Regions from separate parts of the Clostridium sp. DL1XJH146 genome, predicted to be linked through region 1. Evidence: riboswitches for the same ligand, from Rfam matches in the RefSeq annotation. Region 1 holds a riboswitch; each other region holds the start of a gene.
The links. Region 1 has a riboswitch for S-adenosylmethionine ahead of ACVHXK_RS05800 (methionine ABC transporter ATP-binding protein). Riboswitches for the same ligand answer to the same signal wherever they lie in the genome.
Positions count from the first base shown of each region.

Region 1 (10,375 bases):
TGCCCCAGTAAACTTTGGATTTATGGGTGGCGGTGGAGACGTTAATGTTTTCACTGAACAAACAGGTCCAGAAATAGCAAAACAATTAAAAGAAGAAGGCGTAGATGCAGTTCTATTAACTGCTGGCTGAGGAACTTGCCACCGCTCTGCCGTGATTGTGCAGAGAGCGATTGAAGCAGCAGGAATACCTACAATAATTATTGCAGCGTTACCTCCTGTAGTAAGACAAAATGGTGCACCAAGAGTAACGGCTCCGTTAGTACCAATGGGAGCAAATGCTGGAGAGCCAAACAATATAGAAATGCAAACAGCTATTACAAGAGAGACTTTAGAAGCTTTAGTTTCTATAGAAACTCCAGGAAGAATCAAATCTCTTCCATATGAGTATATAGCAGTACTATAGAATTTAATTTACTTTCCTACCTTTTCAAAAGGTAGGAAAGTATTAAAGAAATAAAAAGTCAGAATATTATGTAATGTTATTTTTTATAGTATTCATAAGCAGTTATATTATTTTATAATTTAATCATGAAAAAGGGTTAAAAAATTTACATATGTTTGTCAATAAAATAACAAATTCATTCATTAAAGGGGTGTCAGTAATGAAAGTAAATAGATCAATTAATGTAATTGATTCACATACAATGGGAGAACCTACACGAATAGTAGTAGGTGGTGTACCTGTAATACCTGGAAAGACAATGTCAGAGAAAAAAGAATACCTAGAAAATAATTTAGATGATTTAAGAACAGCTATAATGCATGAGCCAAGAGGACATAAAGATATGTTTGGTTCAATTATTACACAACCAACTAATGAAGAAGCCAACATTGGAATTATATTCATGGATGGTGGAGGATACCTTAATATGTGCGGACATGGAACTATAGGCGCTGCTACTGCTGCTGTTGAAACAGGAATGGTAAAAGTAACTGAGCCTATTACAGAAGTTGTTTTAGAAGCACCAGCAGGACTGGTAAGAGCGAGTGTTAAAGTTGAAAATGGAAAAGCAAAAGAAGTATCATTCAAAAATGTACCTTCTTTCTTATATAAAAGAGATGTAGAAATCGATCTTCCTACTGTAGGAAAAGTTACACTAGATATTTCATTTGGTGGAAGTTTCTTTGCTATAGTAAATGCAAAACAATTAGGTGTTGAAGTGGAAGTAAAAAATGTTAACAGACTTACAGAACTAGGTTTAATGATTAGAGATATAGTAAATAAAGAATTTGAAATTCAACATCCAGAGAAAGCACATATAAAAACTGTTGACTTAGTTGAAATATATGACTTACCTTCAAACCCAGAAGCAACATTTAAGAACGTTGTAATCTTTGGAGAGGGACAAGTTGACCGTTCACCATGTGGAACAGGTACAAGTGCAAAATTAGCAACATTATATGCTAAAGGTATGATTAAAGAAAATGAGCCTTTTGTCTATGAAAGTATTATTGGAACAATGTTTAAAGGAAGAGTAGTTAGTACTACAAAAGCTGGAGAATTTGATGCTATTATTCCAGAAATCACTGGTAGTGCATATATAACAGGATTTAACCAAATGGTAATAGATCCAGAAGATCCAGTTGGAAATGGTTTCACATTTCAATAATTAGTATTAAAAACTTAATTATTGAAAATTATTATAAAGTTATTATAAAATATTATTTAAGGGAGATGTAAATATGGTAACAGCAATTTTAGGTGCATTAGGGGCTTTCGGAGCTTGGTTTTCAGTAGTATTTGTAAAGGATTTTATGAAGTACAAAGACAATTTAGAGGACAATTCATGGGTAAAAGTATCAGGTATAGGTTTTGTAACAAACTTTTTTGATACTCTAGGTATAGGTTCATTTGCTCCAACAACAGCGTTGTTAAGAGCATTCAAACAGGTACCAGATAGATTATTACCAGGTACGTTAAATGTTTCTTGTACAATTCCAGTTATTATGGAAGCATTCATATTTATAAAAGTTATTGAAGTAGATACATTAACATTAGTTGCAATGCTTGCAGCTGCAACTATAGGTGCATATGTAGGAGCTGGAATAGTTTCTAAATTTAATGAGAGAGCTGTTCAAATATTGATGGGTGTAGCTTTAATAGCAACAGCATTCTTGATGCTAGCAGGAAAAATGTCATGGATGCCAGGTGGCGGAGAAGCTATCGCTTTGACAGGTGGAAAACTAGTAATCGGTGTTGTTGGTAACTTTATTTTAGGTGCATTAATGACAGCTGGTATAGGTTTATATGCTCCATGTATGGCATTAATATATTTCTTAGGAATGTCTCCAGCAGTTGCATTCCCTATCATGATGGGTTCTTGTGCTTTCTTGATGCCAGTAGCATCAGTTAAGTTTGTTAAAGAAGGAGCTTATAATAGAAGAGCATCTATGGGTATTGCAGTTGCAGGTGCTGTAGGTGTTATAATTGCAGCATACTTAGTAAAATCATTACCACTAGAAGTATTAGGATGGTTAGTAATAGTTGTTGTTACTTATACAGGTATAACATTATTAATGAAAGCTGCTAAAAATGCAGGTAGTACAGAAGCAGTTACAGAATAGTATTCATAAAAATAAATAATTAATAGAGCTTTCTCATCTTAATCTTCATAGATGGGGAAGCTTTATTTCAATAAAGGACACTTTATAAGTAGTAATGTGTAGTGTATAATTACTGTGAACTGTGAACTGTGAACTGTGAACTGTGAACTGTGAACTGTGAACTGTGAACTGTGAACTGTGAGCTATAAATAGCGTAAGGAGATGACAATATGGAAGAAACAATTTTAAGAAGGCTTGTTATAAAAGCTTTTCATATGAATGAAGTTATTTTTGGTGAAAAAACTAATATACGAGATAATACTTTAGTTGTTGATAAGAATATAATTCAATTTCTAGAAGAGTCGGAAGAATTGATAGAAAAGATTAATATAGATATAATTAAACCTGGAGATTATGATAGATATGTAAATACTATAATGGATGTGATACCTATTTCAACAAAGGTTCTTGGAAAGATAGGGGAGGGAATTACGCATACTATTACTGGGGTTTATATAATGCTTACGGGGATTGATGCTGATGGAAGACAAATGGGTGAATTTGGTTCATCAGAAGGTATCCTTAAAGAACAAATGGTATTTGATAGAGCAGGAACGCCATCTAAAAAAGATTATATTATTCATATTGATGTAGTTTTAAAAGGTGGATTACCTTATAGCCGTGATCTAGTTATGGCAGCTCATAGAGCTTGTGATAATTTTATTCAGAAGTATAGAGAGATATTAAAGAAGTTTGATGGAAGAGGTTGCACGGAATCCCATGAGTATTTTGATAGAGTAAGACATGGTAAAAAGAAAGTAGTTATTATTAAGCAAATAGCAGGTCAAGGAGCAAATTATGATAATATAATTCTTCCTCATGAGCCAAGTGGATTTGATGGTGGAAGATCAATAATAGATATGGGTAATGTACCCGTTATTTTATCTCCTAATGAATATAGGGATGGAGCAATTAGAGCAAATACTTGATGAGAGGTGAATTAAAATGGGAATAGGACCTTCAACTAAGGAAACAACTTTGCATCATTTCAGAGACCCTCTTTTAGATGTGGTTTCAAATGATACTGATGTTGATTTACTAGGTGTTGTAGTGGTTGGAACACCACAAGGGAATAGAGAAAAATATTATGTAGGAAAAAGGGCGGCGGTACTTGCTGAATCTATGAGAGCAGATGGTGTGATTTTATCAGCAGACGGCTGGGGTAACTCACATGTTGATTTTGCTAATACTATAGAAGAAGTTGGTAAGAGAGAGATTCCATTAGTGGGAGTAACTTTCGTTGGAACTCAAGCTAAGTTTGTAGTTACTAATAAATATATGGATACTATAGTAGATATTAATAAATCAGAAAAAGGCATTGAGACAGAAGTTGTTGGCGAAAATAATATGAATGAGCTAGATGCTAAAAAGGCTTTGGCTTTCTTAAAGCTAAAAATGAGAAAGAAAAAATAGTTTTTATTTTACATAAAACAACATTGACAAGGCTGAAAATTTAATATATACTCATAAACATCATCAAAAAACTTAATACTAAATTATCAAGAGTGGTGGAGGGAATAGGCCCTTTGAAACCCAGCAACCAGCTGAAAAGCCCGGTGCTAAATCCTACAGCGTAAGCTGAGAGATAATATTAAAATGCCTTTAACTTCTTTCAGTGATTCTGAGAGAAGTTTTTTTAGTTTTAATGAAAATAGGACAAGATGGCGCCTCTTGTTTTAGAAGTAAGTAAGGAGTGAAATACTTGATAGAAATAAAGAATTTGAATAAAAAATATATTTCCAAGGAAAAGTCTTTTGAGGCTCTTAAAAATATAAATTTATCTATTGAACACGGAGATATATTTGGAATTATAGGGCTCAGTGGTGCAGGTAAATCTACTTTGATTAGATGCATCAACATGCTAGAGAGACCTACTAGTGGAGAAATAATTATCGATGGCAAAGATATTGTAAAAGTTGGAACTAAAGAACTTAGAGAAATGAGAAAAAAAATAGGTATGATTTTTCAGCACTTTAACTTACTTATGAATTCAACAGTTTATGAGAATATAGCTTTTCCTTTAAAAATCTCTGGAATTAGTAAAAAAGAAATTGATATTAAAGTAAAGAAATTATTAGAAGTTGTAGACTTAGAGGATAAAAAGGATAGTTACCCAGCGCAGTTATCTGGAGGACAAAAGCAAAGAGTTGGTATTGCAAGAGCACTTGCTAATGATCCCGAAATAATATTATGTGATGAAGCAACTTCAGCCTTAGATCCAAATACTACACAATCTATTTTAGAATTACTGGAGGAAATAAATAAAAAATTTAATATTACAATCATTGTAATAACCCATGAGATGGATGTTATAAAAAATTTGTGTAACAAGGTTGCTGTATTAGAACAAGGTTCTGTAGTTGAAGAGGGGGATGTAGTTTCTGTTTTCTCCAATCCAAAGACTGATATTTTAAGAAGCTTCCTGCAAGAAAATAAATATTTCTTACCAGAGGATGTTTTGTCTATTGAAAAAAATGAAGGAATTGAACAAAAAGTCTTAAAGATACATTTTGTTGGTGAAAGGTCAAAAGAACCAATAATTTCAGATATGGTTAAAAAGTTTGATGTAGATGTAAGTATACTTGCAGGAAACATTGAAAATATTAAGGACACTAATTTGGGCCATCTTATTATTAAGATTTCTGGTAAGGAAGAATCAATAACTTCATCTGTAAATTACTTGAAAGATATAAAATTGACAGTAGAGGTGATTTAATTGATAGAAACTATTAGTAATTTATATATTCTTATCGTTCCATCATTGTTTGAAACTTTGTATATGGTGTTTTTCTCCACACTATTTTCAGTTATATTAGGTTTACCATTGGGGGTAATACTTGTAATAAGTGAAAAGGGGCATATTTGGGAACATAAAAAAATTAATGGGGTACTAGGATATATTGTAAATATTATGAGGTCTATTCCTTTTATAATTTTAATAATAGCAATATTCCCTTTATCTAGATTAATTGTAGGGACATCAATAGGATCAACTGCAGCAATAGTTCCTTTATCACTAGCAGCAACGCCTTTTGTAGCTAGGGTTGTGGAATCATCTTTAAAAGAAATTCCTTGGGGGATAATAGAAGCATCTTTAGCAATGGGGGCAACAACGAAAGATATAATTTTTAATGTGCTAATTCCAGAGGCTATACCGTCCTTAGTTTTGGGACTTACATTAACTCTTATTAATGTGATTGGATACTCTGCAATGGCAGGAGCCATTGGTGGTGGAGGTTTAGGAGATTTAGCAATTAGATATGGTTATCAAAGATTTAGGACAGATGTTTTGATAGGAACAATAGTTATATTGATAATACTTGTACAGATTATTCAGTCTGCAGGGAATAAAATTGCAGCGAAATTAGACAAGAGATAACACTTTATAGATAAATGTGCAATTAGCAATTAGCAATTTGCAATTGAGGATGATTTTGCTACGCAAAATCTTTGAACTTATGTAATAATTAAAGATTCTCGACAATAGGAGAGAATCATCATTAATTGCACATTGCACATTGCAAATTGAAAATTATCTTTTAAAAAGCATTGCAAATTGAAAATTATAAATAAACAATAACTATTAAAAATAACAACACTTATTGATACAAAGAAATATACAAACATAGCAAACAAAAAAATGGAGGGTTTAAAATGAAAAAAATAACTTTATTAGGGATAACAATTTTAACAATAGGAGCTGTGTTGGTGGGGTGTTCATCACAAAATAATACGGCAAATTCAGGAACAGATAGTCAATTAAAGAAAATAGTAGTAGGGGCTACACCGGCACCACATTCTGAAATATTAGAAGAAGTTAAACCAATTTTGGAAGAGCAGGGCATTGAACTTGAAATTAAAGAATTTACTGATTATGTAACACCAAATATTGCGTTGAATGATAAGGATATAGATGCAAACTTTTTCCAACATAAGCCATACTTGGATGAATTTAATGCTAGCAATAATATGGAGCTAGTTTCAGTAGGTAAAGTACATGTTGAGCCATTAGGAGCTTATTCAGAAAAAATAGAATCAATAGAAGATATTGAAGATGGTGCAATTGTAGCAATTCCAAATGATGCAACAAACGAAGGAAGAGCACTTTTACTACTTCAAAAACAAGGGCTTATAAAGCTTAAGGATGAAGAGGGTCTAACTCAGACACCTTTAGATATTGTAGAAAATGAAAAGAATCTTCAATTTAAAGAATTAGAAGCAGCACAATTACCAAGAGTTCTTCAAGATGTTGATTTTGCTATTATCAATACAAATTTTGCTCTTGAAGGTGGATTAAACCCAACTACAGATGCAATATTTATTGAAGATGCTGATTCTCCATACGCAAACATAATAACAGCAAGAGAAGATAATATGGATAGTGAAGAAATTAAAGCACTAGTAGAAGCTTTAAACTCTGAAGAAATCAAGAAATTTATTGAAGAAAAATATGAAGGTGCTATAGTACCGGCTTTTTAAAACATAGTGTGAAGTGCTGAATTTCAAAGTGTGAAGTGTGGAATGTGAAGTTTGAAGTTAAGGATGATTTTGCTATGCAAAATCTTTGAATTAATAAAATGATTTAAAGATTCTCTACCAAAGGGAGAGAATCAACCATCACTTCACACTTCACATTAAATTATTCTAAGCAACGCTTAAAATAATTTAGTAGTCCAGTTTTCACAATTCCATACTTCTGTAACTATGTCTTGATAAAATTCAGGTTCATGGCAAATCAAAAGAATACTTCCTTTATATTCTTTTAAAGCTCTTTTTAATTCTTCTTTTGCATCAACATCTAAGTGGTTAGTAGGTTCATCTAGAACTAGAATATTTGATTCTCTATTAAGTATTTTACATAGACGAACTTTTGCTTGTTCACCACCACTTAAAACAAGAACTTTACTTTCTATATGTTTGGTAGTAAGACCACATCTTGCTAAAGCAGCACGTACTTCATATTGAGTGTAGGAAGGGAACTCTTTCCAAACTTCTTCTATACAAGTGTTATGATTAGCTTCTTTAATTTCTTGCTGGAAATATCCTATATATTGATGGTCACCTAGTTCTACTTCACCAGAAATAGCTTTTAGTTCACCTAAAATACTTCTAAGTAAAGTTGTTTTTCCAAGTCCATTAGCACCAACTAAAGCAATTTTTTGACCGCGCTCCATAAGTAAATTTAATGGTTTAGACAAAGGTTCGTCATAACCTATTACAAGGTTTTTAGTTTCGAAAATTAATTTGTCTGAAGTTCTAGCTTGTTTAAAATCAAAAGTTGGCTTTGGCTTTTCTTTATCAAGTTCTATAAGATCCATTTTATCTAATTTCTTTTGTCTAGACATAGCCATATTTCTAGTAGATACACGTGCTTTATTTCTAGCAACGAAATCTTTTAAGTCATCAATTTCCTTTTGTTGCTTTTTATAGGCAGCCTCAACTTGTTTTTTTCTTGCTTCGTAAACTTGTTGAAAATTATTATAATCTCCAACATAACGATTTAGTTCTTGATTACCCATATGATAAATAAGATTAATTACACTGTTTAAGAATGGTATATCGTGTGAAATTAGAATAAAGGCATTTTCGTATTCATTTAGGTAGCGTTTCAGCCATTCTATATGCTGTTCATCTAAATAGTTAGTGGGCTCGTCTAAAAGTAGTATATCTGGCTTTTCTAGCAATAGTTTAGCTAGCAAAACTTTTGTCCTTTGACCACCACTTAGGTCTTGTACTTCTTTATCTAGTCCAACATCAGTAAGACCTAGACCGGATGCAGTTTCAGTTATTTTAGCATCAATTATGTAAAAATCATTATGATCTAATATGTCTTGGAGAGTACCGGTTTCTTCAAGCAGTTTCTCAATTTCATTAGCATCAGCAGTTGCCATTTTGTCATAGATATTAGTTATTTCATTTTCTAAATCAAAAAGATACTTAAAAGCACTTTTTAAAACATCATAGATAGTCATTCCTTTTTCAAGAGAAGTATGCTGATCGAGATAACCAACTCTCACTCGTTTAGACCATTCAATTGTACCGTCATCAGGTTCAAGCTTACCTGTTATTATGTTCATAAAGGTGGATTTACCTTCACCATTTGCACCTATTAATCCGATATGCTCACCTTTTAAAAGTCTAAATGATACATTGTCAAATATAGCACGATCTCCAAAACCGTGACTCAGGTTTTTTACTGTTAAAATACTCATTTGTTAACTCCTTCTCAAAATATTAATTGATAATTATACAGTATATATTAATACTGAATAAAGAGATGTTTTAGAAAAACTAAAATATCTCTTTATAATTTACATAAAGCATACATGCATATATTTCACAAGTATTATTATATAATAATTAGCTTGCATTTTATAGGGTTAATTTTAGCTAACAATATTGAGCAATAACTAAAACTTTAAATTTCCTCTCTTTGCAAATGTTTTTGTCTTCAAAAGCAAAGCAAAATTCTTTACAAATATCGGTACATGTGTGAGGAGGTCCTGCAATATATATTTTTTTAACCCTAAAGCCCAGTATTTCTCTTTTTTTATTAAGAATTACAACTCCTAGATTTATATAATGACCAGTGCATACATTTTTTAATTTTAAGTGTAACCTTAGAAGTCTTCCTTGACATTCTAAAAATACTTGTTTTGTTATAGATTTTGTTATTTCACATTTATCGAATTCATCACAAAAAGTTCCTTCACAGCAATCCTCATTATCATAACCAAATTCAAGTTCATTACAAATATCGCTTGTACAATCAGATTTTATATTGTCGTTTTCTTTTTTAAAAGTTTTATCTATCTCTATAGTAGTGTCTAATTCGCTATTAAGGTCTATTGTTTCATAATTTTCATTCATAGTATTTTCCACCTTCCAGAATTTTATTTAATTTATTTATAGCATTCCTATATATAATATTCATCAAAAGATGTGAATGTTAATCAATTATTATAGCAATAAGCTATTAAAAATATGAGTATAATTAATAATAAAAATTCTATAAAATTGCTTGTATCATGATGGGGAGTTCTATTATGGAAATCTATATCTAGGGTTGCTTCTTTTACAGTTTCACAGGGCATAAAATCAACAAAAAATTTTTTTTCCTTGCATAAACGATTTGTTATATTGTTAGTATAAAAATTATTCACTTCTTTTCGCATAGGATAACTTCCTTTTATCTTATAGTTAATATATATTATGACAAATATATTAACAAGGACACTTATTAATTAAAAGTTCTGAAAAAAATATTATTTAGGTTACATTTATATACTGCACTGCATAAAATATTAATGAAATAGAAACTAATCATCATAAAAGATTTGATTTTATCGGATTAAAAGAGGAGGATAAGTATGATAAAAAATGATTCAGCATCAGATGTTGAATATGAGAACTGGGAAGAAAATGATGGGAATGAAAGTTGTACTTCTAAGGTTTTAAATTCAACAACAATGCCATGTTGCACGAATAGGTGTATGCCACCCCATGTTAGAACCCCACATCCATTTGTGGCTAAAGTTCCAGTTGTTAAGAAAATATGTTGTGTAAATATTAATGTTAAATCATTCATTAAAATAGAAAAAACAGCTACAGATATTAAGAATATTGATAAAGAAGTATGTATAACACAATGTACACTATGTCCAATATACACTCCGTATATGGATTGTAAATATGATAATTACCAATTGTTTTTAGAGGGGTATGTGAAGAAAAATATTAGATATTGTCATCCAACATGTGAAAAAGAAGG
Region 1 covers NZ_JBTVVN010000008.1:44,950-55,324, reverse strand. The annotation lists gene prdB (D-proline reductase (dithiol) protein PrdB) at 1-403, shown strand, start outside; gene ACVHXK_RS05820 (proline racemase) at 603-1,610, shown strand; gene ACVHXK_RS05815 (TSUP family transporter) at 1,684-2,565, shown strand; gene prdD (proline reductase cluster protein PrdD) at 2,775-3,533, shown strand; gene ACVHXK_RS05805 (glycine/sarcosine/betaine reductase component B subunit) at 3,550-4,017, shown strand; SAM riboswitch class I at 4,098-4,196, shown strand; gene ACVHXK_RS05800 (methionine ABC transporter ATP-binding protein) at 4,307-5,320, shown strand; gene ACVHXK_RS05795 (methionine ABC transporter permease) at 5,321-5,983, shown strand; gene ACVHXK_RS05790 (MetQ/NlpA family ABC transporter substrate-binding protein) at 6,259-7,083, shown strand; gene ACVHXK_RS05785 (ABC-F family ATP-binding cassette domain-containing protein) at 7,260-8,816, opposite strand; gene ACVHXK_RS05780 (hypothetical protein) at 8,995-9,474, opposite strand; gene ACVHXK_RS05775 (CsxC family protein) at 9,975-10,375, shown strand, end outside.

Region 2 (10,375 bases), on a different contig from region 1:
TAGGTAGCAAAGTCCAATCCATAGTACTTAATATCATCAGAAAGATTATAAGCACTAATAGCAGTATATTGTTTATCTTTAATCTCAATGGGATAAAACTGTACGACAGAAGAATATTCAGAAGACTCAACATTTGCTTCAACTATTCTATATTTTTGATTAAAGCCTTTTAGAAACTTAGCAATTCCATTTATATTTCCATAGGTTTGATCCTTAAATGATACCAAAAGTACACCATCGACTTCTTTAGTCTCCAAGGCGTATGCATCTATGTCATTATCATCAAAAGCCATAAATTCTGTGATAGCACTGGACAAGTCAGCTTTATCTGAAGAATATTTATATTCCATATCATATATAATATAAGATAAAAGCAATGATAAAATCACACATAATGCCGCTGCTAGTAACCTAGTTCTTTTTACTTTTTTCAAAAACTTAAGCTCTATTACTGGCGCCTTCACAGTTTCTATAATTTCTGTATTCATATTGTTATATATGTTTTGACAATCCACACAATTATTTAAATGATTTTCAATAGCTTGATTTGTATCATTACTAGTGAGCTTTTCGATATAACTAGGAAGTAAATCCTGAACAATACTACATTCTAATTCTTTTTTCATCTCTATTCCTCCTCCACTAATTTTTGTTTAGCACGGTAAAAAGTAACACGCGCCCAAGTCTCATTTCTTTTTAATATTTCACCGATTTCTCTAAAACTTAACTCTCCCGTGAGTCTTAAATACATAACTTCTCGCGACTTTTCATCTAGTTTTTGAATTTTTTGATACAATGCAATTTTAGAGTCACTTTCCAAAATCGTCTGTTCAACATTTTCTCTTGCTGGTAGATTATCTGAAATCTCATTCATTGAATCCGATGCATGTCTATTTCTTTTCTTAAATTCTTTATACCATAGGTGCTTTGCAATCTGACAAAGCCAAACGGATACTTTACAATCCCCTCGGAAGTTCTTATATGTTTTCAAAGCTTGATAAAAAGTCTCCTGAGTCAACTCTTCCGATAAATCTGCATCATGAGTCATGCAGAACAAATACTTGAATACTGTTTGAAAATGGTCATTATAAAGCTTTTCTATATCCCGCACTCACTCTCTCACCTCCTACTAATAAGTACTGAAAAAATACTATTCGTTACAAAAAACGAGAAGTTTTTTTAATTTCCTCAAAAGTACAATTTATTCTTATATATCCCTAATCAAATATAAACAAATTATCAATGCTTAATATTTAAAATTAAAATATTATACCCTATGCAAAATTTCCTTCAAAACATTTGGTATATTAGCCTTACTCTTAGTGATAAAATCCACTCTTAAAACACATTTCTAGTGTAATATTAAAAATATTTAAAGTCAAAAAGGCACTAACTAAATTTATATTAGTTATGTGCCTTTTTATTATAAATAGTATTTTCACAACGTATTCTTACCACTAACTCTACATGTGTTGTATAAACAACCATAACCTACTGCATCTCACCGACTTCGTTAAGATTGTACGGAGTAGCCTGATAAACATAATAATTCAACCAATTAGCAAAAATAAGGTTTGCCCCACTCTTCCATCTAACTATTGGTTTTTGCTCTGGATCATTATTCTTAAAATAATTTTTCGGTATTTCTATATCAAGTCCCCTATTATAATCTCTAAGATATTCATACTTCAAAGTGTCCTCATCATACTCTGAATGCCCCGTAACGAATATTTGCTTTCCATCTTGTGCTATAACAATATAAGGTCCTGCTTCATCCGATACTGCTAACAATTCTAAATCAGGATGACTAAGAATATCTTTAGAATCTATTCCTGTATGCCTTGAATGTGGTGCATAGAACTCATCATCAAAACCTCTCATCAATTCACATTTTCCATTCTTCACTTCATGTTTAAATACACCAAACATTTTTTTAGGAAGAAGATGCTTATCAACACCATAATGATAGTATAATCCTGCTTGAGCTCCCCAACAAATATGAAGTGTTGATGTTACATTTTTCTTTGAATAATCCATTATTTCTTTTAATTCTTCCCAGTAATCCACATCTTCAAAATCCATTTTTTCAACAGGAGCTCCAGTAATAATCATACCATCAAATTTTTCATTTTTAATTTCATCAAAAGTACTATAAAACATCTTTAAATGTTCATAGGATGTATTCATTGATTTATGTGTCTTGGTATTTATAAGTACCATTTCAATTTGTAATGGAGTGTTACCTATCAATCTAACTAATTGTGTTTCAGTATCAATTTTTGTAGGCATTAAGTTTAATATTAATATTCTTAAAGGTCTTATATCTTGATGAATAGCCCTTTCATAATCCATTACAAATATATTTTCTTTTCTTAAGGTATCTATAGCCGGTAATTTTTTAGGTACTACAATTGACATATATCCAATCCTTTCTAAATATTATTTAACGCTTGATCAAGGTCAAGAATTATATCATCTATATCTTCTATACCAACAGATACCCTAATCATATCAGGTAAAACTCCCGCTGCTATTTGTTGTTCTTCACTTAATTGTCTATGTGTTGTACTTGCTGGATGAAGCACTGAAGTTCTAGCATCTCCAAGATGTACAACCAATGCTGCTATTTTAAGATTTTTTGTGAATGTCTTTGCAGCTTCAACTCCACCTTTAATACCGAAAGACAAAATTCCACTACCACCAAGTGGCAAGTATTTTTTAGCAAGATCATAACTATTATGACCTTCTAACAATGGATAGCTAACCCAATTTACATTAGGGTGCTTTTCTAAAAATTCAGCAACCTTAAGAGCATTAGAGCTATGTCTTTCCATTCTTAAATGAAGTGTTTCTGTTCCTAAATGCATTAAAAATGCATTAAATGGACTTAAACAACATCCTAAATCTCTTAATAATTGAACTCTTGCCTTAGTTATATAAGCGGCTTCTTTAAAAGTCTCCACATATTTAACTCCATGATAGCTCTCATCTGGTTCTGTTAATTCTGGATACTTACCATTATCCCAATTAAAGTTTCCCCCATCTACTATTATTCCACCTAAAGATGTAGCATGACCGTCAATATATTTAGTAGCAGAGTGAATAACTATATTTGCGCCATATTTAAATGGATTGCATAGAATTGGTGTTGCAAGTGTGTTATCTACAACGAATGGTACATCCATTTCTTTTGCTAGTTTGCTAAACTTATCAAAATCTAATATATTCAGACCAGGATTACCTATAGTTTCACCAAATAGAAGTCTAGTATTATCTTTAAAGGCTTTTTTAAGTTCCTCGTAATCTGTATCTGGGTTAACAAATGTTACATCTATACCTAATTTTTTAAGTGTAAACCCTAATAAATTTAATGTTCCACCATATATTGTAGAAGCTGCAACAATATGCTGCCCTGCACTACAAATATTAAGAACAGCAAGTAAACTAGCTGATTGACCTGCTGATACTGCAAGTGCACCAACTCCACCTTCAAGCATATTTATCTTATCTTCAAGAGCTCCTACAGTAGGATTACTAATTCTTGAATACATATGTCCCTCTGCCTTTAAGTCAAATAAATCTGCAACTTCATCAGGATCATTATATTTGTAAGTAGTACTCTGATATAATGGCAGTACTCTTGGTTCACCTGATTTAGGTCTGTAATTTCCTTGTATACATATAGTCCCTTTTTTAAAATCCTTTTGCATTATAAATGCCCCCTTTTTTTGTTGTTTCTTATTTGTGATTATTGTTTGTGTATAAAGTTTGCTTGTATTAATAGTTTTGTTTCATATTAATGTGAAGTTTGCAGAGTGCAGAGTGCAGTTAAAACCTTTAAAGATAATGTTCAATTTGAAGTATCCCATTATTTATAATTATATCCATATATCTAAGATTTCTTTAATTAATTTAAGATTTTCAGAAGAATGAAGAAAATCATCCATCACCGAACTCTGCACATTGCACTCTGCACACTTTACTTAGAACAAAAATTAAAAACATAATTAAAACTTTAATATTAAAATATTTTAAAACAAATAAAATTAAAGCTGCTTCTTAGATAAGAAGCAGCTTAGTAATCATGGATATTTTTTGATAAAAAATATATTCCACGTTTCTATTTCTGTTCTTATCTATCAGAAAATTAATTCTGCAGGATTTGACACCGTGCATCGAATGAGATGCTGGTTGTCGGGTTTCATTGGGCCAGTCCCTCCACCACTCTTGATAAGTTAGGATATTATTTGCTTTTTTGATTAGTTTATATTCTACAACTATAATTAAATTTTTGCAAGCACTTTTTTATATAGTTTTAAATTTAACTATTCTTTTTCGTAAGGCCAATTCTCTATTCCACCTAAATTGTAAATATTTTTATATCCAAGTTTATATAGCATTTTTGTAGCTTTCTTGCTCCTCTTACCTTTTTGACAATACACAATAATTTTAGTTCCTTTATCTTGAATAACTTCATTTGCTTTTTGATTAATTGAATCTATAGGCAAATTCACCGCATTAGTTATATGTTCTTTTTCGTACTCTTCTTCAGATCTAACATCTAACAATATAACGGTTGAATCTTCTTCCATCGCCTTTTTTGCCTCTTCTGCACTAATTTCAAAGCAACCATTACTTTGAAATATTTCCGTAACATCACCACTAGTATCACTATGTTTATTTTTATCTGGTTGATTCGTTTGTGCAAATACTGTACTTACATTTAACAATAATGCCATAGCTAATAAACATAAAACATTCTTAAATCTTTTATTCATAAATATTCCTCCTCATAAGTATAAAGTTTTCAAAAACTTATTTTATTTTATTCAAGCAATATTTATTCTACGCAAAAGTATTGTAATTATTCTTATTAATGATTATTTACTCTGAAATTACAATTTTAAAAATAGGCTATGTTTTAGAATATTGTTGATATTCATATTATTGTTTTTGAGATAAAGTTATTTACTTTACTAATAATGTGAAGAGTGAAATGTGAATTGTGAAGTTTTTGAAACATAGTTACAAAAAAGATAAAAGCGACAGATAGCCTCTGCCGCTTTTATAAATTAATCATTTTTAATTAATTTTGAATTCTCTAAAACTTTTAACAAAGGATATCCTAACACATAGCATGCAATTAGCTCCCCAAAAGCAACCCATAAAATTGTTGGAATTAATGGAAAATTAGCAACATAATGTAGCATAGTTCCAACTATTAATCCATTAACAATAATTGGTGGTATCGGAGCTAAAGCTTTACTCTTCATTTTTGATGTAATTACCGCTGCAATAAGTGTAGCAAGTGTACCAAAAATAATATCTGCAAGTCCATATCCTCCTACAATATTTGCTAGTAAACATCCTACAGCTAGTCCAGGAATAGCTGCCGGCATAAAGAACGGTAATACCGTCAATGCCTCTGAAACTCTAACTTGAAGTGGCCCATAACTAATGGGTGCTAGTACAATTGTTAACACCGCATAGATTGCGGCTATTAGCGACGCTTGCACCAAAAATCTAACACTTTTATTCATTTTTTTCTACCTCCGTAGTTTTATTTATAGTCAGGATATTGCGAACTGACTCCAATGATTTTAGCATATTTATTGCTATAAATCAAATAATATTCATTATTTTGATTTTGGTAATTTTTTAAATAACCACTTCACTACATTAAGCGTTTTCTTTATTCCATACCCATTGCATTTAATTTAACTCATTTATTAATAAATAGTTATTTTTTATTGTAAAACAATAATTTTGTATTGATTTTCATCTATTGGAATGTTAATATTTAATTAATCAATTTTATTCTAAATTACATTATTTAAAAGGAGATTAATTATGGATAATGCAAAAGGTAATGCAAAAATTATTGAATCAGAAACCAATCAAAAGAAGAAAAAACTAACTTACTGGCAATCGCGTGAAAGGTTTTTATATGAATCTAATAGAGAGAAAGATTTCATCAATGAAAATATTCCTACATATAAAAAAATGATTTCTCTATTACTAATACTTATACTATCAACAATCTTTGATATTTTCTTCATTGGTAACTCAATGGGAATTTCAGTTTTTATTTATGAATTACTAATTATTTCTGTATTTTTTTATATCCCTAAAAAAAAGTTGAAATTTAATTTCAATCTAGGCTGGTATCTTATGCTAGTAAGTTTGTTGTTATCTTTAAGGTATTCAATATTTTCAAACCCTATTTTTCATGCTATCAATGTAATAATCATTCCTATACTATTAATACTTTCTTTGTTATTAATTTTTTACGATGAAAACAAAGAAAACATTACCAATTATTTTGATGCTTTTTTTCAGCAAATACTTCCGAGATCTTTCGATGGATTTAATAAACCATTTCAATTTCTTCATGAATTTATAAAAGTTTCTGAAAAAAAAGAATCTAAAAATGAAATAAATAAAAATATATTAAAGGGAATTATAATTTCTATACCTATAGTTTTTGTACTAGTTCTATTGCTATCAAGTGCCGATAAAATGTTCCAATATTATCTTTTAAATGCTTTTAGTTTTGGCAATTGGGATCCATCAACTGCTATTGGTCATTTTATTTTTATATTAATATTTTTCTTTTATCTTTTCGGCTTTATATGGAGTTTTAATTATCCTTTTAAGAATTTTTCATATAAGCAAAAGGAAAAAACTCAATTAGATGGCACTATTGTTGTAACCTTACTAATTATTATTGATTTACTTTACGCTTTATTCTGTATAATTCAAACTAAATATCTATATGTAAACAAGAATAAAGTTTTGCCAGAGGGAATTTCCTATTCAAGTTATGCTCGAGAAGGTTTTTTTCAATTAGTAGCAGTTACAATAATCAACCTACTGATAATTCTAATTATTATTAAAATAACTAGATACAAAAGTAATAAGCTAGAGCTCTTTACAAAAATACTAATGAATATAACTTTAATATTCACATTAATGATGCTGTATGCTTCACATTATAAGTTATCACTATATGAAAATGAGTACGGACTTACCTATCTTCGCTTTTTTGTCCACTATTCAATACTTGGGATATTATTATTAATATTAATATTTTCAATAGGATTATGGATTAAAAAAATAAACTTAAAAAAATACAGTATAGTTCTACTTATGACAATGTACTTGCTTATAAATTTCTTCAATGTAGATAAATTTATAGCCAAAAGTAACTTCCAAAGATACGAAAAATCAACTAAGATTGATGCTTCCTATATTTGTCAACTAAGTCCCGATGCTTTTTCATACATTTATTCTAATAAAGATAATTTTAATTATGAGTTAGATATTAGAAACAACATAGAATATTACCTTGGCAATTGCAAAACATATGCAGAAACTACCGACAAATGGTATGAATTTAATTATAATAAGCATATTATTGAGAAAACAATACAATAGATACAATTCACAATGCACAATGCACAATGCACAATTATGGATGATTTTCTTCCCTTTGGTCAGAAAATCTTAATTTAAATATAAAAGCTTATAATACATCATGTAGCTAATATATAATATGTTAAAAAACAAGTATATTTTCAAGGGGTGAATAGATATGGAGCAAAAACAGAAAAAGCATCTAGTAACAATATTCATTATTATGGCTATTATTATTGGTGGAGTAGCTTACACTATTAACTGGGCATTTTTTGATATACAAAGAATTGATGGACAAGATTATCTTAAGGAATCTACTTCACCAAATGGAGCATATACCGTAACCTCTTATTTAAATAATGGTGGAGCAACAACTGGTTATGCAGTTTTATGTACATTAAAGAATAATAACAATGGTAAAATCAAAAATATTTATTGGCAATATCATTGTGAAGAAGCCAATATTCAATGGTTAGATGATGAGATTATAAAAATAAACGGTGTGGAATTAAATGTTAATAAAGAAATCTACGATTATAGAAGAGAATAAATATAATGTATAAAGGACTGATTACATGAAATCAATAACAACTTTATATGATTTGATAAAAAAAATAAGTTTGATATTGGGTTGTTTATTTTTAATTAGTCCACTATTCATATACTATTTAATACACGGAAATCAGGAACGATATGTAAGAATTATAAATGGGTCTCCCCCTTTTGATAAATTTGGTGGAGGTCCCTTTCAACTATATATGTATTTAGGCTTGCTTATAATAAGCATTATATTTTTTATAATTTATTATATTATGAACAAATTAAAATCTTAGGAGATTACTAAAATGAAAAACAAATACCTTATAAGTCTTTTAGCTATATTAATATTTTTGCTCAGTGGCTGTGAAAATTATAAGTACCCACCAGGTAGAGATACTCGTGACTATTGGGGATGCGATGCTGAATATCAAATAATTTACGAAGGTCTATGTAATAATAAAGATGATAGTATAATAGAACCTGTAATTCATAAATACTATACAAGTGGCTATTATGTATATATTACTGGTTCAAAAGGATATACCATTCTAAACTGGAAAACTGGTGAAATAAAACAAAATTTTGATTTGAACCTCTTTACTGACGGAGAAAAAGAAATATTTAGCAATAATTCTGCAACAATAATAACTGAAGAAGAGTATTTAGAATTTAAATTAGATAATTTTACTAATAAAAATGGATTTCAATTTACTGAAATAGTTATATGTTTAGGTTACTCACCTGAAGATACTAAAACAAAAGATTTCTTATTAACTAATAAAGATGAGATAATCAACAAAACAATTTATGAATGGTTTGATAATAATTATGATGCAACAAAACTTGATGATACCCCTGAATATCTCCAAGGACAATTAGCCGATTATTTAATGATAGAAATACCCGATATAAGTATCCAAAAAACAATTATGAGATACGGTATTAGTTGGTCATAATAATTCCCCCTTTTATTGGTAATATTTTTCTTATTAGTATATAATATTTTATAATAAATGAGTTTTCTTTTAAAAGTTATTTGTATGAGGAAAATTTGTTTTTATGAAATATTCTTTTGTTTATTGTAAAAATTACAAATTACAATGTTATTTTAAAATATAACCTATAAATAAAGAAAAAGGAGTTTGATTATTAATGATTAACATTAAAATTTCTGAAGAATTAAAAAATGTATGCCCTCAAATGGCCTTAGGATGCATTCAAGCAAAAGTTACAGTTCAACCTGGAAATGATGCTTTATGGGAAGAAATAAATAACTATTGTGAAATAGTTAAGAAAGAAATACCTATAGACAAACTTGCTTATTGTCCTCAAATAAAGGATGGAAGAGAAATATATAAGAAACTAGGAAAAGCCCCTAGTAAATATAGAATTTCATCTGAAGCACTTGTAAGAAGAGTCCTTCAAAACAAGGGCGTTTACAAAGTTAATAATGTAGTAGATGTAAATAATCTTATTTCTATGAAGTCTTTATATTCTCTAGGTTCTTATGATATAGATAAAATAAAAGGATCAATTGTACTCGGTATTGGTAAGGAAGGTGCTTCCTACAAGGGAATCGGAAAAGGTATTATCAATGTTGAAAACATTCCTGTTTTTTCTGATGATGCAGGTTTATTTGGAAGCCCAACAAGTGATTCCGAAGTAGCTATGATTAGAAATGAAACTAAAAATATAGTAATGAACATAATTTCCTTCAGTGGAACTTCTGAGCTAAATAAGTATATGGAAATGGCAAAAGAAAAGTTAGAAAAGTATGCTTATGCAGAAGAAGTGGAGTTTCTTATTGTTGAGTAATTCTTTAGAATGCACAATCTACAATTAAAGATGATTTTGATGCGCAAAATTATCTTTAATTTATGTTTAAAACATAGGAGGTGAACTATGGAGCTTACAATTATTGCATTTTTATTGATTATTATATCATTACTTATTACAACTGTTTCTTCATTGAAAAATGAAATTACTAAAATGAACTTAACAATAAATAAAATAGCAAAAGAAGTAGGTGTAACTAATCCTTCTATAGACTTTGATAATGTAAATATTGAAGTTCTAGAATTAATAAGAGAAGGTAAAAAAATAAAAGCCATAAAAAAATACAGAGAACTCACAGGTATTGGTCTTAAAGAAGCTAAAGAATATATTGATAATTTATCTGAAAATCAGATTAACTTATAATCAAAATTTCCAGTAATATTGTAATAGAAAGATTATTAATTACACAAAACTATCTAGAGCCCCGTCTTCTGATGTGGTTTATTATTTCTAATATAAAAAGGGATTTTTTAGCTCCGCTAAAAAATCCCTTCCTTAATTGTGCATTGTGCATTGTGCATTAATATTTTATTATTTGTGCATTGTGCATTGTGCATTGTGCATTGTGCATTGTGCATTGTGC
Region 2 covers NZ_JBTVVN010000025.1:42,281-52,655, reverse strand. The annotation lists gene ACVHXK_RS12555 (zf-HC2 domain-containing protein) at 1-626, opposite strand, end outside; gene ACVHXK_RS12550 (RNA polymerase sigma factor) at 629-1,111, opposite strand; gene metA (homoserine O-acetyltransferase MetA) at 1,492-2,418, opposite strand; gene ACVHXK_RS12540 (O-acetylhomoserine aminocarboxypropyltransferase/cysteine synthase family protein) at 2,433-3,713, opposite strand; SAM riboswitch class I at 4,130-4,237, opposite strand; gene ACVHXK_RS12535 (rhodanese-like domain-containing protein) at 4,326-4,778, opposite strand; gene ACVHXK_RS12530 (QueT transporter family protein) at 5,073-5,540, opposite strand; gene ACVHXK_RS12525 (DUF4153 domain-containing protein) at 5,851-7,437, shown strand; gene ACVHXK_RS12520 (DUF5412 family protein) at 7,595-7,966, shown strand; gene ACVHXK_RS12515 (hypothetical protein) at 8,262-8,912, shown strand; gene ACVHXK_RS12510 (B3/B4 domain-containing protein) at 9,109-9,771, shown strand; gene ACVHXK_RS12505 (ribosomal protein L7/L12) at 9,859-10,155, shown strand.
Region 2: another riboswitch for S-adenosylmethionine. It lies ahead of ACVHXK_RS12540 (O-acetylhomoserine aminocarboxypropyltransferase/cysteine synthase family protein); the one in region 1 lies ahead of ACVHXK_RS05800 (methionine ABC transporter ATP-binding protein).

Region 3 (10,375 bases), on a different contig from region 1:
CTTTATTATTGTCAATTATAAATTTATAAAGAAAATCTCCTTCTATATTAGGTATAATTTCTAAATCCAAAAAATTAACTTTTCCATTATCAATCATTTTATTGATATTAATCTTTTCTATTCTAAGGTTATCTTCCATATTGTTAGTTTCATTTTTCTTAATATTTTCAGCTTCAATCTGCACAGAATTTTTTTCTTCTTTTGTTGTCATATTCTTGTCATTAGGCTCCTCTCCGTTTTGTTTGTTTATTTCATCACTTACTTCAAATACTTCTTTTAATATAAAGTCAAATGGCTTTATACTTTTGCAATCTTTAATCTGAACCATAATGATATAATTTCCTATTCTAGTTGGCATCCATTGAATTTCATTATTTCTTTCATAACCTCTAAGTGTCTCCCACTTACCATCATTTCCAACCATAAATTTGTAAAGGTAATCTTCAACGCTTTTGTTATTATTTACTCTTATTAAAACTTGTTCATTTTTAATACTAGGTGATTTAGATCCAATTTCAAATGTGAAATTATTCATATACTTCAGCCCCTATACATTTAATAATACTAATTTTTAAAGTAATACCTTTATTATATTACATTTTATTCTAATACTCTATTTTTTGACTTGTAGAATTTTTCAGTTTATAATTAAAGAACCATAATTTTCAGCTATTTTCAGGAGGATAAAATATGTTCATAAAAACAGCATTACTTATAGATTTTAATAAAGTTAAAATTGAAATATATGACTATTTTAATATAAATGAAAGCACTTTTTCAATAAAAAATGGGAATATTTCTATAAATATATTAAATATAACGAAATTAGATGCAAATTTTATTATATTAGAGCTAGAAAAAGAGATTTTTATCAAATCTGAGACTTTTCTTCTTTGTGAAAATAATAAAACAAAAATATTTTATTTTCCACTCTTTAAAACTGATTCCTTTAATAATAAATATTATACCACTACCAAATTAGGATATTTATACAATAAAGATGAAACAACCTTCAAAGTATGGTCCCCTATAGCTAAAACAATATCTGTACTTATATATACTACTGGTGACATCGAAGAACCTTGCACTGGTGAAGAATTCACAATGCAAGAAATAAACGGTCTTTTTATAACTACAATAAAAAGAAATTTAAAAAATTACTTTTATACTTATAAAGTTAATGTTCATGGCAATATAAATGAAACAATTGACCCCTACACTAAAGCTATTGGTATCAATGGTTATAGGGGTGCTATAATAGATTTTCAACAAACAGACCCTATGAATTGGCATAGTGATAAAGGTCCTACTCTAAAAGATAATACAGAAAGCATTATATATGAGCTAAGCATACGGGATATCTCCACAAACAAAAATAGTAATGTTGAAAAAAACGGTAAATATTTAGGCTTAACAGAAGAAAATTCACAGTCTAAATTAGGTTTACCTACTGCTTATTCTCACATAAGAGATTTAGGTATAACACATGTTCAAATTCTACCTTGTTTTGATTTTAGTCATACGAGTGTAGATGAAAAAAACCCAATTAAATATAATTGGGGTTATGATCCAGTCAATTTCAATGCTCCTGAAGGTTCCTTTTCCTGTGACCCTTATGACCCTTTAGTTAGAATTAGGGAGCTCAAAGAAATGATTCTTCATTTTCACAAAAATAACATTGGCGTAAATATGGATGTAGTATATAATCACTTATTTATAATAGAAGAAAGTAGCTTTGAAAAAATATTTCCGGGATATTATTTTAGATTTGATAATTACAGCGTACCATCTAACGGAACAGGGGTAGGAAATGATACCGCCTCTGAAAATAAAATGATGACTAAATTTATAATTGATTCCCTTCTCTTTTGGGCTGAAGAATATCATATTGACGGTTTTAGATTTGACCTTATGGGTATTTTAGATGTAAATACTATGAATGAAATTCACACTCAACTTAAGCAAATCAACAAAAATATCATGATATACGGCGAAGGTTGGAACTTAAATACCTTACTAGATGCTGATTTAAAAGCAAACATAGATAATTCCTATAAAATGCCTTATATAGGATTTTTCAATGACTTTTTCAGAGATACTGTGAAAGGTAATAATTTTGTAGCCAATGATAAAGGTTACTCTAATGGTAAAGTCAATCAAGAGCATAACCTCAAAAATTGTATAGTTGCTGGAGTTAATTATTTTAATGAACAAACTTCGAGATTTTTAAAATCTAGCCAATCAATTAACTATTTATCTTGCCATGACAATCATACTTTATGGGACAAATTTAATATAAATTCCAGTGAATATTCTGTTGATGATAAAAAAAATATGATGAAATTATCTTTTGCAATTTTATTAACTTCTCAGGGAGTTCCTTTTATCCATTCAGGTATGGAATTTGCAAGAACAAAAAATGGAATTGAAAACAGTTATAATTCACCTGATGAAATAAATTGGATTGACTGGGATAGAAAATCGGAGTTTAATGACCTAAACGAGTATTTAAAAGGTTTAATAGACATAAGAAAAAATCATCCAGCATTTAAACTTAAAACCGAAGAACAAATTAAAAATTCAATCCTATTTTTAGATAACACTCCACCAAATGTTGTAGCCTACAAGATAATTCATTTAGAAAAAGATGAACCTTGGAAAGAAATAATTGTGATTTTCAATCCAAATACTTACGCTGTAGATGTATATTTAGGAGAAAAAATGAGACTAACTCAAGTTGTTAACAAATACAGAGCTAGCAATCAACCATTAACATGCGTAGAATTAGATTCTCTACATCTAGAGAGTATAAGTGCAAGTGTTTTTTATAGAGAAGAGCTTTAGTTCAATGCACAATATTAATTCAATGCACAACATTAATTCAATGCACAACATTAATTCAATGCACAACATTAATTCAATGCACAATGCGCAATTTACAATGCACAATTGAGGATGATTCTCCTCATTCTTCGGAGAATCTTTAATTAATAAAAGAATAAACCAATAAGAGCACAAATAATTAAACAATAAAAGAGTTAATAAGTGAATAATTAAGGCAGTAAAAATATTTTTTATTACATACAAATATTCTTGCTGCCTTTTAACAAATATCTAAAGCAATTTAGAACATCCTAGAAATCGTTAACTACCTTGATATATATTAATATTAAGCTCTATTTTGATATTAAATTTAATTTAAATCCAAACTTTATTTTGCCTTTATTTCTGTTTCGATTAATATTTTAATTGGCTTTTGAATTGGCTTTTAAATTGGCTTTTGAATTGGCTTTTTCTTCAATAAATAAAAAGAAATTTTTTAGCTCCGCTAAAAAATTTCCTCCTTAATTGTGCATTGTGCATCGTGCATTGTGCATTATCTTTAATAAGCATTGTGCATTATCTTTCCATTTATACATTGTCTCTTCTAATTATCCTAATAAGTCCATTATACAATCTATCAACATCTTCACTAGTTCTCTTTCTATGTTTTCCGGCTTTGCCTCCGCCTCGTCTTACCTTAGCTGCCATATGTCTCTCAAATAGAAGTCTTTCAATATTTTCGTCAGTATATTCTTTTCCGTTAGGACTTATTGCATAAGCTTTTTTGCCAAGTACTGCTGCAGCTACACCATAATCACCAGATACAACTATATCTTGCTTTTTAACTTCATTTATTATTTTCATATCCACACTTTGAAATCCACTGTCACAAATTCTAACTTCAGCGTAATCACTTTCGATAAAATGATCTAGATCGCAAAACATTATTACTTCTAACTCAAACTCTTTTCCTACCTTCTCCATTATATCTCTAGAAGGGCAAGAATCCGCATCCACTATTATTCTCAAAATAAAACCCCCAATTTTAAAATAACAAACTCTATTACAAAGAATTGTATGTATTAAAATTATCTCTTATATTATTAGTTTTACTTATAATAATAATGTGCAATGTTCAATTAGCAATTTACAATTAAAGATTTTCAGACCAAAGGGAAGAAAATTATCATTAATTGCACCCTGCACATTTCACATTGCACATTAATCAATATTAATAACTTTTTATAAAAACAATACTATTTCATATCGCAGATTGTTTAATTAATATCCTTAAATTAAAGTCTTTCTAATAATTCTTTTCTTAAATCTTCATACCCAGGTTTTCCAAGTAAAGCAAACATATTTTTTTTGTAAGCTTCAACACCTGGTTGATTGAATGGGTTAACTCCTAATAAATATCCACTTAATCCACAAGCTTTTTCAAAGAAGTAAACCATATATCCAAAATAGTAAGCTGTAAGTTCAGGAATATTTATTACTATATTAGGAACTGAGCCATCTACGTGAGCTAAAACTGTTCCGCTGAAAGCTTGATTATTTACAAAGTCCATATCTTTTCCTTCAAGATAATTAAGTCCATCTAAATCATCTTCATTAGCTTCTAATATAACTGATTTTCTAGGCTTTTCTACATTAAGTTGAGTTTCAAACATCATTCTTAATCCATCTTGCATGTATTGTCCCATTGAATGAAGATCAGTTGAAAAATCACAAGAAGCTGGGAATATTCCCTTTTGGTCTTTTCCTTCACTTTCTCCATATAATTGTTTCCACCATTCACCAACATAATGTAATGAAGGCTCAAAATTAGCCATAACTTCTATTTTCTTTCCTTTATTATATAAAGCATTTCTTGCTGCAGCATATTTGTAAGCTATATTTTTATCTAAATCAGGAACACTATATTCTTCTCTTGCGTCTTTTGCTCCTTGCATCATATCATCAATATTTATTCCTGAAGCTGCAATTGGTAATAATCCAACAGCTGTTAAAACGGAAAATCTTCCACCAACATCATCAGGGATAACAAAGGTTTCGTATCCTTCTGCATTTGCCAAAGTTCTAAGTGCTCCTCTTGCTTTATCAGTTGTAGCAAAAATTCTTTCTTTAGCTCCATCTTTTCCGTATTTCTTTTCTAAAAGGTCTTTGAATATTCTAAAAGCAATAGCTGGTTCAGTAGTAGTACCTGACTTTGAAATTATGTTAACAGAAAAGTCCTTATCTTTAACTAATTCTACTAAATCAGCCATATATGTAGAACTTATATTATTTCCAGCGTATAATATTTTAACACTATCTTTATTTTCTGGCATTAAATTATGAAAAGTACTAGCATTCATTTCTATAGCAGCTCTAGCTCCTAAGTATGAACCACCTATACCAATTACTATAAGGTATTCAGAATTTGTTTTTATCTTTTCTGCAGAAGCTTTAATTCTGTCAAATTCATCTTTATCAAAATCAACCGGCAAATCTACCCATCCTAAAAAATCATTTCCTGGGCCTGTTTTATCATGTATCATTTTATGAGCTACATCAACCATTGGCTGCATTTGAGCCACTTCGTAATCTTGTAAAAAAGGTTTAGCTTTTGATAAATCTAATGTTAATCCCATGTTTATAATACCTCCTAAATTTTTGCTTAAATAATCTTATTTTTAATATTTAATTATGATATTTCCCTCTAATAATGTTACCATAAAATGCTATATGCAACAACACAAGTAACCCTTTTCAGAATTATATTATTTTTATTTTTTTATCCTATTCAATAATTTTTACAATAATTTTTACAATAGTTTCTACAATAGTTTCTACAATAGTTTACACTACTATACTATATTATTAGCTTTAACTACTGAAGAAATATTACTAACTATTTTTTCAGCTACAAATGGGTTATTCATGGTATATATATGAATACCATCAACTCCATTAGAAATAAGATCTACTATTTGCTCTGTAGCATATGCAATTCCAGCATCTCTTAGAGCTTCCTTATTATTTTCATATTTATCCATTATAGTTACAAATTTTCTTGGCAAAGTTGCTCCACACAAATCAACAATTCTTTTTATTTGCTTCTTATTGATTACAGGCATAATCCCCACTTCTATAGGAATCTTTATATTATTTTCTTCCATTTTTAATTTGTAGTCATAGAAAAATTTATTATCAAAAAACAATTGAGTAATTAGAAAATCAACACCTGTATTTATTTTTAGTTTCAAATTATCAATATCTTCATCTAAATTACTTGATTCTATATGTCCTTCTGGATAACATGCCCCTGCTATAGAAAAATCACCTTTCTTTTTAATATAAGAAGATAAATCACTAGCATAATAAAAATCTCTTTTTAAATTCAAATTGAATTTATCAGGTACATCCCCTCTTAAGGCCAAAATATTAGCGATATTATTATCTTTTAGGTCTCTAAGAACCATATCAATTTCAGCTTCAGTTGAATTTATGCAAGTTAAATGAGCGAGAGCCTCTATTTTATGCTGATTTTTAATATATGAAGCTATCTTAACCGTATCATTATTCAATGTACCTCCTGCACCATAGGTAACACTTATATAATCTGGGTTAAGATACGCTAATGCATCAATTGTTTCATAAATAGTACTTATGGAAGCTTCCTTTTTAGGTGGAAAAATCTCAAAGGAAACCACTGATTTTTTCTCTTTAAAAATATCTTTTATAAACAAACGAATAACCCCCTTTTATCTTTATACTAAATAAATTTTATTATTATTTAAAGTTTTATTTAGCTAATTGTTCTTATTTTATAATAATGTGAAGTGTGGAATGTGAAGTGTGAAATTACTGATGATTTTGCTACGCAAAATCTTTTAATTAATTAAAGAATTTTAAGATCAAAACTTTTCTCCGTAAGGAGAAAAGAAACATTCACTTCACACTTCACACTTCACACTATAAAAGAGCTGTTTTCCCTAAGAAAAACAGCTCTTTTATATAGTAAGCGCTATTAATCTTATCTTTCAGAAAAATACTTTCTGCTGGAATTGACACCGGGCATAAATGCTGGTTGTCGGGTTTCAATGGGCCAGTCCCTCCACCACTCTAGATAAGGAATTTATTGAATTTTTATTCATTGATATAAATTTTAATAATAAATAGCCATTATGTCAACTAAAAATTATAATCGAATTGTATAAAAATATTGCTCCTTTATATATACAAAGCACTACTTGAACTTACCGTTTACAAATCTATAATTCATTAAATACTAGTTTTTTTTGTAAAAATAAGTTGATTATTTATATTGTTTATCTTTATTACTTCCTATGATACAATAGATACAATAAATTTGTATATTTATTAATACTAGAAATACTTATATGTACTGTGATTTTTTTATACTTGTTCATGGAAATGTACATATGAATTAGTTTTGTATATTGATAAATAATTATTTTAAACACTAACCTATGAAGAGGTGAATTTTTTATGATTATAGATAGAAGCGAAGTATTGAGATATCTAGGATATAGAAATCAAGAAACAGATACAACAATAGAAAATTTAATAGACCTATGTATAGAAGAAGTAAAAGAATATTCTATCCCTAAGTCTACTTTTAAAACTTTTGATCTAATGAAAATTCAAGATACCCAAAACGTGAAAATTACTGATACAAATTTGACTTTTCATGGTAGAGACATATATAATCATCTAAAAAATTCAACAAAATGTACTATAATGGCTTCAACTTTAGGTGTCCAAATTGAAAAAAAAACTAGGTTATACGAAAAAAGTAATTTAACTAAAGCTCTAATTTTTGATGCTTGTGCTACTACCGCCATAGAGAGTTTTTGTGATGAAATCGAAGAAGAAGTAAAAAAAGAAGCAGAAAAATTAAATTTAGCCATTACCTATAGATATAGCCCTGGCTATGGTGATTTTGACTTAAATATTCAGCACAATATTCTAAATGTACTAGATGCACATAAAAAAATTGGCCTTACAGTTACAGATACAAATATATTACTTCCAAGAAAATCAGTTACTGCTGTTATAGGTTTTCAAGATAAAAATATAGGAAGGCAGCATCCCGGATGTAATACATGCAATAAAAAAAATGATTGTTTATTTAGAAAGGCAGGGGACTACTGTGGAAATTAGAAAAAAATTGGGGAAAGAATTTATATTTTTTGATGGGGCAATGGGAACAATGTTACAAAAAAGAGGCCTTAAAAGAGGTGAAATCCCAGAAACATATAATATTGAACATCCTGAAATAATAAAGGATATTCACCATCAGTATATACAAGCTGGTGCTAATATACTAACTATAAATACTTTTGGTGCTAATGAACTAAAACTTAAAGAAACAGGTTATTCAGTTGAAGAAATAATCTATTCTGCCACTTCTTTAGCAAAAGAAGCAAAAGGTGATGCAGATGCTTCTATAGCTCTTGATTTAGGACCAATAGGACAATTAATGGAGCCTATGGGTACTCTCCCTTTTGAAAGAGCTTACGATATATATAAAAGACAAGTACTAGCTGGTGTTAAAGCTGGATGTGACCTAATAATCATAGAAACGATTTCTGATCTATACGAAGCAAAAGCAGCCATTCTTGCAGCGAAAGAAAATAGCCATCTTCCAGTATTTTGTACTATGACTTTTGATGAAAGCCTTAGAACGCTAAGTGGTAGTAATCCTGTTACTATGGTTAATGTTTTAGAAAGCTTAGGTGTAGATGCTCTTGGAATAAACTGCTCTTTAGGGCCAAAAGAAATGATGCCTGTAGTTGATGAAATATTAAAGTATTCTTCTATTCCAGTGATGGTACAGCCTAACGCAGGTTTACCTAAAATTGTAGATAATGCTACTGTCTATGATGTTACCCCTACTGAATTTTCTTCTTTTATGAAAGAAATAGCAAAAAAAGGCGTGTCTATTCTAGGTGGATGTTGCGGAACTGATGAAACCTTTATAAAGGAATTAGTAAGTCAAATTAGTATTGTACCTTTCGTCAAAAATAGTGTGAAAAAGTACACTACTGTTTCTAGTTCAACAAAAACAGTTTTTATAGGTGATACTATTTGTGTTGTAGGAGAAAGAATAAATCCTACAGGTAAAAAGAAATTTAAAGAAGCACTTAAAAATAACGATATGGATTATATCCTTGGAGAAGCTATATCTCAGATGGAAGCAGGAGCAGATATATTAGATGTCAATGTAGGTCTTCCAGAAATAAATGAAGAAAAAGTTATGGTAAAAGCTATTAAAGAAATTCAATCTATAATAAATCTACCTTTGCAAATAGATAGTTCAAGTGTAAAAGTTATAGAATCTGCCGTAAGAGTATATAATGGTAAACCCCTTATAAATTCCGTAAATGGCAAAGAAAAAATCATGGAAGAAATTTTCCCTATAGTTAAAAAATATGGTGCTTGTGTTATAGGATTAACTTTAGATGAAAAAGGAATCCCTGGTTCTGCCCACGAAAGATTTGCGGTAGCTAAAAAAATAATTGATAAAGCTGCAGAATATGGCATACCAAAAGAAAATGTATTAATAGATTGTCTAGTTCTTACAGCTTCTGCTCAGCAAAAAGAAGTGCTTGAAACAGTTAAAGCTGTGGAAATGGTTAAAGAACAGCTAGGAGTAAAAACTCTTTTAGGTGTAAGTAATGTATCTTTCGGCCTTCCAAACAGAGATTTATTAAACACAACTTTCTTATCTATGGCCTTAGCAAATGGACTAGATGTACCGATATTAAACCCATTATCTAAAGGTATGATGGACACAATAATGGCCTACAAAGTCCTTGCCAATGAGGATAAAGACTCTAAAAATTTTATTAGTTTTTCATCTAACAAAGAATATAAAAGTGAAATAAAGGCACAATCTTCAGATATAGATTTGAAAGAAATTGTAATCAAAGGATTAAAAGAAAAGGCAATTCAGGCTACAAAAGAACTTTTAGAAAAAGCACCGCCACTGGAAATTGTAGATAAATACTTAATATCAGCCTTAGATATAGTAGGTGATAAATATGAAAAAGGGGAAATATTTTTACCACAGCTCATACAATCTGCTGAAACTGTTAAAAATTCCTTCTCAGTAATAAAAGATAAACTTATAGAAAATAATGAAACTAAAATATCCAAAGGTAAAATCATTCTAGCTACAGTTCAAGGAGACATTCATGATATTGGTAAAAATATAGTTAAAATCCTATTAGAAAACTATGGCTATGATGTAATAGATTTAGGTAAAGATGTTCCTATAGACAATGTAGTTAATTACGCAAAAACTCATGATATAAAATTCGTTGGCTTAAGTGCCCTTATGACTACAACTGTAGTTAGTATGCAACAAACTATCAAAGCTTTAAGAGACAATGGTTTAGAATGCAAAGTAGTGGTAGGTGGTGCCGTTTTAAACGAAGAATACGCTGATATGATTGGTGCTGATTACTATGCCAAAGATGCTAGAGAAGCTGTTACTATTGCTAAAGAAATTTTTAAAGAAAATTAGCAATGTTCAATG
Region 3 covers NZ_JBTVVN010000023.1:11,948-22,322, forward strand. The annotation lists gene ACVHXK_RS11810 (triple tyrosine motif-containing protein) at 1-535, opposite strand, end outside; gene pulA (type I pullulanase) at 691-2,844, shown strand; gene ACVHXK_RS11820 (YaiI/YqxD family protein) at 3,412-3,852, opposite strand; gene ACVHXK_RS11825 (glucose-6-phosphate isomerase) at 4,119-5,465, opposite strand; gene metF (methylenetetrahydrofolate reductase [NAD(P)H]) at 5,676-6,557, opposite strand; SAM riboswitch class I at 6,842-6,944, opposite strand; gene ACVHXK_RS11835 (vitamin B12 dependent-methionine synthase activation domain-containing protein) at 7,321-7,995, shown strand; gene ACVHXK_RS11840 (homocysteine S-methyltransferase family protein) at 7,985-10,363, shown strand.
Region 3: another riboswitch for S-adenosylmethionine. It lies ahead of metF (methylenetetrahydrofolate reductase [NAD(P)H]); the one in region 1 lies ahead of ACVHXK_RS05800 (methionine ABC transporter ATP-binding protein).